3 regions of the Sphingosinicella rhizophila genome follow, and region 3 is predicted to be linked to each of the others. Evidence: predicted binding sites of a transcription regulator. Region 3 holds the regulator's gene; each other region holds the start of a gene.
What was found. The regulator LexA, encoded in region 3, represses DNA repair genes until DNA is damaged. The targets are predictions, from matches to a motif close to GTTCCNCNCTTGTTCT.
Positions count from the first base shown of each region.

Region 1 (2,265 bases), on a different contig from region 3:
CGCCCGGCGGAGCGCGGAATCGGCGCGGGAAATATCGTGGAAGGCGATCCTGGCGGCTTCGGTCCTGCGGCCCAGCTCCCGCATCGGCGGACGCTGATGGCGGGGAAGCGCATCGATCTGCTTCTGCCTTTCCTCCCGCGCCCAGCGCGCGCCCGGCCGCCATCCGCCCCCGCGCGGACAGGAGCAATCTTCGGGGCGTCCGTCTTCCATTTCCTCCCCCTCTTTCCCGAGGAAGGCGGACCGCGTCAGCGGTGGTGGGGTCAGCGGTGGCGCGATCTCCTTGGCCGTCAGACCCTCCGCCCTTCTTCGAACCGCCTCCCTTCCCTGCAAAAGCAGGGCAGGATCCAGAAGATCAGGCCGCCCGCCTTTCGCCTGGTTCGGCCGCAACCGGTCGGTCGGCAGATAGGGCAAATAGAGCGAGGCGACCCTCGGCATTGCAAGACTCCATGATCCATTGAAAGGGCGCGCCGCCCCTCTGGCGGGCGAGTTCGACATGCCAGCGCGGCCGCCCCACGCCGGGCACCGGCAGCGTTTCCGACGGCGCGCAGGCGATCCGCCAGCGCGTCACCGCCGCCGACGGCAAGGCCAGCGGATCCTGGCCGCTCCGCCGCCAGCGTTTCAGCATCAGCGCCATCACGCCCTTTTCCTCGGCGGCAAGCTGCAGCCTGCGGGTCGCTGCCATCGTCACCCGCCCCACTTCGCCGACGACGGCGGCAAGGCCGCCATGGCGCAGCCCTTCCTCCATCACCGCCAGCACATCTTCGTCACGGCCACATTCGGCATGAAGAAGGCGATCGGGACCGAGGCCTACCAAAGCCAGGCCCGGCGCGAACAGATCGGGCCGGCCCAGCGCCCACAGCACCGTGCCCGTCCGCCGGGCGGCAATGCCCGCGGCAAACAAGGTGGCGGCGGCATCGTCGCTGAGACTGGCGCTGGCGCCGGCCACTTCGTGCAAGGCCGCCGCCGCCAGGCCGCCACCGGCCAGGCGGCGGTCGATCTCGTCCAGGCCGAAGGACAGCAAATCCCGATTTGCGCCGCGGCCGGCATCTTCGATCGCCCGCACCGACAAGCGCAGGGCGGCCAATCGCTCGATTCGGGCAGAAGCTGGAAGCATACGACTCACTGACTCTTTTGTTCTCATTATGTTCCGACTTGCGCCGCAAAGAGTCAAGCGGGTGGCAAGGCCGGCTCGACCCCGCTAAAATCGCCCCAGTGTCGACCAATCCCATCCAAATGACAGCGCCCGCATCCGCCGAGGCAAGGGGCTGGCAGCCGCCCCGGCTGCAGCAGCAGCCTTTCTTCGAGGACAAGAATCGCGCCTTCTGGATCCTCCAGTCGGCGGGCTGGGCGGGCTATTTCATCCTCCGCACCCTGGGCGGGATGAGCAATGCGATGGGGTGGACCTATGTCTTCCACACCGCATTGCTGACCGCGACCGGCTATTCGATCACATTGCTGATGGGCGCAGCCTTTCGCCGCTTCATCAAGCTCCGGCCGGTCATCACCTGGGCGGTGTCGGTCGCCCTGGTCCTGGTCGCCGCCGCCGCATTTTCGGCGATCGAGACCTGGAGCTATGCCACCTTTCTCAGACCCGGCTCGCGGCCGGTGGGACTGGAATTCCTCAGCTCGATCCTGCTGACCTTCTCCCTCCTCGCCGCCTGGGCGGCGCTTTATTACAGCATCAATTATTATCTCCTGCTGGAAGAGCAGAGCGACCGGCTGCTGCGGCTGGAACATCAGGCCAGCTCGGCCCAGCTGGCGATGCTGCGCTACCAGCTCAACCCGCATTTCCTGTTCAACACGCTGAATTCGATCTCGACGCTGGTGCTGCTGAAGCAGACCGAACGCGCCAATGCGATGCTGTCGCGGCTGTCATCATTCCTGCGCTACACATTGGTCAACGAACCGACCGGATCGGTGACGGTCGCCCAGGAGGTCGAGACCCTGAAACTCTATCTCGAAATCGAGAAGATGCGCTTCGAGGATCGGCTGCGGCCCATTTTCGACATCGATCCCGCCGTATCGCTGGCCCGGCTGCCGTCGCTCCTGCTCCAGCCATTGGTTGAAAACGCCATCAAATATGCGGTAACCCCGCAGGAAGAAGGCGCGGATATCGAAGTCGTGGCGCGCCGATCGGGCGACCGCGTGCTGATCACCGTCAGCGACAGCGGGCCCGGTGCGGAGGACCATTGGGTCAAGGCGCAGGAATCGACCGGAGTCGGTTTGGCCAATATTCGCGACCGTCTGGCGCAAGCCTATGGCGCC
Region 1 is NZ_JAVUPU010000004.1:232,722-234,986, forward strand. Features, by position in the region: gene RQX22_RS09625 (DUF6504 family protein) at 1-435, opposite strand, end outside; gene RQX22_RS09630 (ImuA family protein) at 353-1,075, opposite strand; gene RQX22_RS09635 (sensor histidine kinase) at 1,234-2,265, shown strand, end outside.
Region 1: RQX22_RS09630 (ImuA family protein) is a predicted target of LexA. The motif match lies at 1,134-1,149, and genes of this name have one in related genera.

Region 2 (2,265 bases), 270 kb from region 3:
CGACGAAGTCGTGCTGGCCATGAATGCGACCCTGGAAGGACAGACCACCGCCCATTATCTGGCCGAGCGGCTCGAAACCTTCCCGGTCCGGATCACTCAGTTGGCCCACGGCCTCCCGGTCGGTGGCGAACTCGATTATCTGGACGAGGGTACGCTCGCACAAGCGTTGCGCGCCCGGCGACCGGTCTCCTGAACTTGACGGAAAGCCCCATATTTCCTACATTTTTCCCATGGCCATACTTCCGATCCTAGAGACTCCCGACCCGCTGTTGCGGCAGGTTTCGTCGCCCGTCGAAGAGGTGACGGACCAACTTCGCGCGCTGATCGACGATATGTTCGAGACGATGTACGCGGCCCCTGGCATTGGCCTTGCGGCGATCCAGGTGGGCGTGCCGAAGCGCCTGCTGGTGATTGACCTGCAGGAACCCGAGGAGGAAGATGGAGAGCCCGTCCGCGATCCCCGGGTCTTCATAAATCCTGAGATTCTCGATGCCTCCGAGACTTTGCAGCTCTATAATGAAGGCTGTCTTTCCGTTCCCGACATGTATGCCGAGGTCGAACGGCCGGATCGGATCCGCGCCCGCTGGCTCGACCGTGATGGCAGACCGCATGAGGAGGAATTGGAGGGACTGCTCGCCATCTGTCTCCAGCACGAGATGGACCACCTCGAAGGCATACTCTTCATCGATCACCTCTCCCGCCTGAAACGGGAAATGCTGCTGAAGAAGCTGGCAAAGGCACGCAAGGAGCGGTCCAAGCTCGCTGCCTAGGCGTTCCAGGACCAGATGGAATTGCATCCACTGACTGTCCCCGGCTGATTCATCGGGAAGGACTCAGCGGCCAGCGCTCCCGGATTAAGAGGTCTCAATCGCGGCCCGGCAGTCGCGGGCCGTTTCCCGGCACATTTCCGCGCAGCGCCGACAATGATCGTGATCGTGCCGTTCGCATTCCTCGGCGCAGATATCGCAAGCCGTAATGCAGAGCTGGAGCATTTCACGGAGCAAGATCCCGTTGCTGCCGGTGCGCCTGGTGGCGAGCCGATCGGTCGCCGCGCATATATCGGCGCAATCGAGGCAGGTACGGATGCATTGACGCATCTTTTCGACATGCTCCTCGGCGAGGCAAGCATCGGCGCAGGCTGTGCAGATGACGGAGCAGAACATGGCATGACGCACGGCCAGCGCCAGCGGTTCGTTGAGATTTCCATCGGCGTCGGGGTGGGACGCCATCATCTTGGCGATCGACATAGGCTTTTCCTCCAGGACCAAGGCGGAACGGGAAAAGTGGAGAAGTGGTTCCGTAAAGCCGCTTGAGACGAAGCGGCGTCTGCTTTAGGTTCGCGGTTCGTTCCGGTTCTTGGAAAGATGATGGATCCTTTCTTTCTGCTCCTCTCGGCCCTGCTTGCGGGCGCTTGTGTCCTTCTTGGTTGGTATCTCGGCAGCCGCCGGGGAATCGCCGGTCTCGCTGTCGCCGAGGAACGGGCAAAACAGGTGCCCGATCTGCAGGCCAAGCTGGACGAGGTTCGCCGCGAATGCGGCGAAGCGCGCGCCGAATGCGCGCGGCTGTCGACGAGCCAGGAAGAACGGGAAAAGGCGTTCGAGCTCCGTCTTGCCGAATTGAGGGAAGCGCGCGAAGCGCTATCCGCGCAATTCAGCGAGATTGGCGGAAAGCTTCTCGGCGAGGCACAGAAGCATTTCCTCGAACGCGCCGATGCGCGCTTCAACCAGGCCGGCGAGAAGAGCGAGGAAAAATTGAAGGCCTTGCTCCAGCCGGTGGAAGCGACGCTCAAGCGCTATGAGGATGGGCTCAGCAAAGTGGAGAAAGAGCGCGTGGACCAATATGCGGGTCTACGCGAAGCGGTCGAACTGGTGCGATCAGGCCAGACCCAAGTCCGGGACGAAACCGCCAAGCTTGTCAACGCGCTGCGGTCGAGTCCCAAGGCGAGGGGGCGTTGGGGCGAGCAGAGCCTGCGCAACGTCCTCGAGCAGGCGGGCCTGTCGCCTTTTGCCGATTTCCAGTCCGAGGTCTCAGTGAATACCGATGACGGACGCCTCCGGCCCGACGTCATCGTCCGGCTGCCGGGCGGCCGCCAATTGATCATCGACGCGAAATGTTCGCTCAATGCTTTCCTCGACGCCCACCATGAGGTGGACGAGACGGTGCGAACTGCCCATCTCAAGGCCCATGCCCAGTCCATCCGAAATCATGCCATGCAGCTTGGCAGCAAGAATTATTGGCAGCAATTCGGCGAGGCGGCCGATTATG
Region 2 is NZ_JAVUPU010000001.1:462,516-464,780, reverse strand. Features, by position in the region: gene recR (recombination mediator RecR) at 1-193, shown strand, start outside; gene def (peptide deformylase) at 231-770, shown strand; gene RQX22_RS02125 (four-helix bundle copper-binding protein) at 855-1,097, opposite strand; gene rmuC (DNA recombination protein RmuC) at 1,368-2,265, shown strand, end outside.
Region 2: rmuC (DNA recombination protein RmuC) is a predicted target of LexA. The motif match lies at 1,261-1,276, and genes of this name have one in related genera.

Region 3 (2,265 bases):
ACTGACCAGTATACCAAACCACTGCCTGGCCGGCGACGGCGCCGACGAGAGCCAGGATGACGATCTTCAGGTTGGACCATCTTCCGAATGCCTCAGTCAGCGGCGCTTTCGATCCGCTGCCTTCTTCCTTCATCTTGCGGAAGACCGGGCTCTCGGCGAGCTGCATCCGGATCCACATCGAAATGCCGAGGAGCAGGATCGAGATCAGAAAGGGAATGCGCCAACCCCAGGCTGCGAAGGCCTCTTCCCCCAAAGCGAGGCGAACGCCGATCACGACCAGCAAGGCCGCGAAGAGGCCCAATGTCGCCGTCGTCTGGATGAAACTGGTGTAGAGGCCCCTTCTGCCGTCAGGCGCATGCTCCGCGACATAGGTGGCGGCGCCGCCATATTCGCCGCCGAGCGCCAGACCCTGGAGGAGACGCAGCAGTACGAGCAGGATGGGCGCCGCGACGCCGATCGACGCATAGCTGGGAAGCAGGCCGACCAGGAAGGTCGACAGGCCCATTATGCCCATCGTCACCAGGAAGGTGTTCTTGCGCCCAACCAGATCGCCGATCCGGCCGAAGAAGAGGGCGCCGAAAGGCCGCACCGCGAAGCCGGCCGCGAAGGCTGCGAGCGCGAATATGAACCCTGTCGTTTCGTTGACGCCGGAAAAGAACTGGATGGTTATGACGGTAGCAAGCAGGCCGTAAAGGTAGAAATCATACCATTCGAAGATGGTCCCGAGCGATGAGGCAAGTATTACCAGCTTGGCGCTCTGCCGCTCTTCCCGCTGCGGCGCTTCGCCCTCACTTGTCGGCATATTCTCTCTTTTCCTGTCATTGCCCCTGCCGGCGATCCTAGGCGAAGAGGAAGGATGCGCAAGCTTTGCCCAGTCGAGTCCTTGGGCGAGGAAGGTCTCCTGCTTGACAGGATCGAATCTGTTTCCTACACGTTCTCTATTCGTTCCTATAGGAGCCTGGAACATGCTGACGCGCAAGCAACACGAGCTTCTTTGCTACATCCATGACCATCTTGGCGAAACAGGTGTTTCCCCTTCTTTCGAGGAGATGAAGGAGGCGCTCGATCTCAAGTCGAAATCGGGCGTGCACCGGCTGATTTCGGCGCTGGAGGAACGAGGGTTCATCCGCAGGCTGCCGAACCGCGCCCGGGCCCTGGAAGTGACCCGTATGCCGGACATGAAGGGCGATGAGAAAGCTGGGATCTCGACGCGGCCGCAGGCTCCCGTCATCCCGCCCTCGGCAGCCAATGATGTCGTCGAGCTGCCGCTTCACGGCCGCATCGCCGCCGGCCTTCCGATCGAGGCGCTGGAGGGTCAGAGCACCCTGCCCGTTCCGGCCGCGCTGCTGGGTCCCGGTGAACATTACGCGTTGGAAGTGGCCGGCGATTCGATGGTCGAGGAAGGCATTCTCGATGGCGATTTCGCATTGATCCGCAAGACCGACACTGCTCGGGACGGCGAGATCGTCGTGGCGCTTATCGACAATAATGAGGCGACCTTGAAGACATTCCGTCGTGAAGGTTCGATGATCCGGCTCGATCCCGCGAACCGAAATTACGATGCCCAACGCTACCGGCCCGACCAGGTGGCCATACAGGGGCGGCTGTCCGGTCTACTGCGGCGCTATTGAGAAGCCTCTCGCTGCTGGCGGTGTAACTCTGCCTTGAATTCGGTCTCCGCGCGCTGGACTCTTCGTGCCAGTTCGCCGGAGTCGACGAAGGCGTCGGCATCGCCCTCGGCAAGGCGGCGCCGCTTCGCATCCATGTCGAAGAAAGCGGGGTGATAAGTCAGATAGACGTCAGCCTGCAGTCGTTTCAGTTTTGAATATGTGGCACGGAAATCGGCGGCCGCCTCGGGATAGAGGCTATCCCCAACCAGTTTTTGCCCGGCAACGGTGAGGCTGCAGGCGAAGACGAGGTCGAGCAGCTTGCCTTTCTCTTCGATGCGCATCGTCCAGCTGGTGCAGCCGCGCGTGTGGCCGGGCGTCAGATGGGTGACCAGACTGGTTCTGCCAACAGCAATCCTGCTTCCATCGGAAATGATTGCATCGACCTTGACCGGCGCGCTCGGACTCATATCCGGACGATAGCGCGGAACGCCGCTCTCGAGCGCAGGTTTGTCTGCGGCACTGGCGAGCAGCTTCGCGCCCGACAGACGCTTGAGCTCGGCGAGGCCTCCCGAATGATCCCAATGGGCATGGTTTATGAGTAATATGTCGACGTCCTCGATCCGAAAACCCAGGCGCCGAATATTCGCCGCGATCT
Region 3 is NZ_JAVUPU010000001.1:192,257-194,521, reverse strand. Features, by position in the region: gene RQX22_RS00880 (MFS transporter) at 1-802, opposite strand, end outside; gene lexA (transcriptional repressor LexA) at 966-1,631, shown strand; gene bla (subclass B3 metallo-beta-lactamase) at 1,625-2,265, opposite strand, start outside.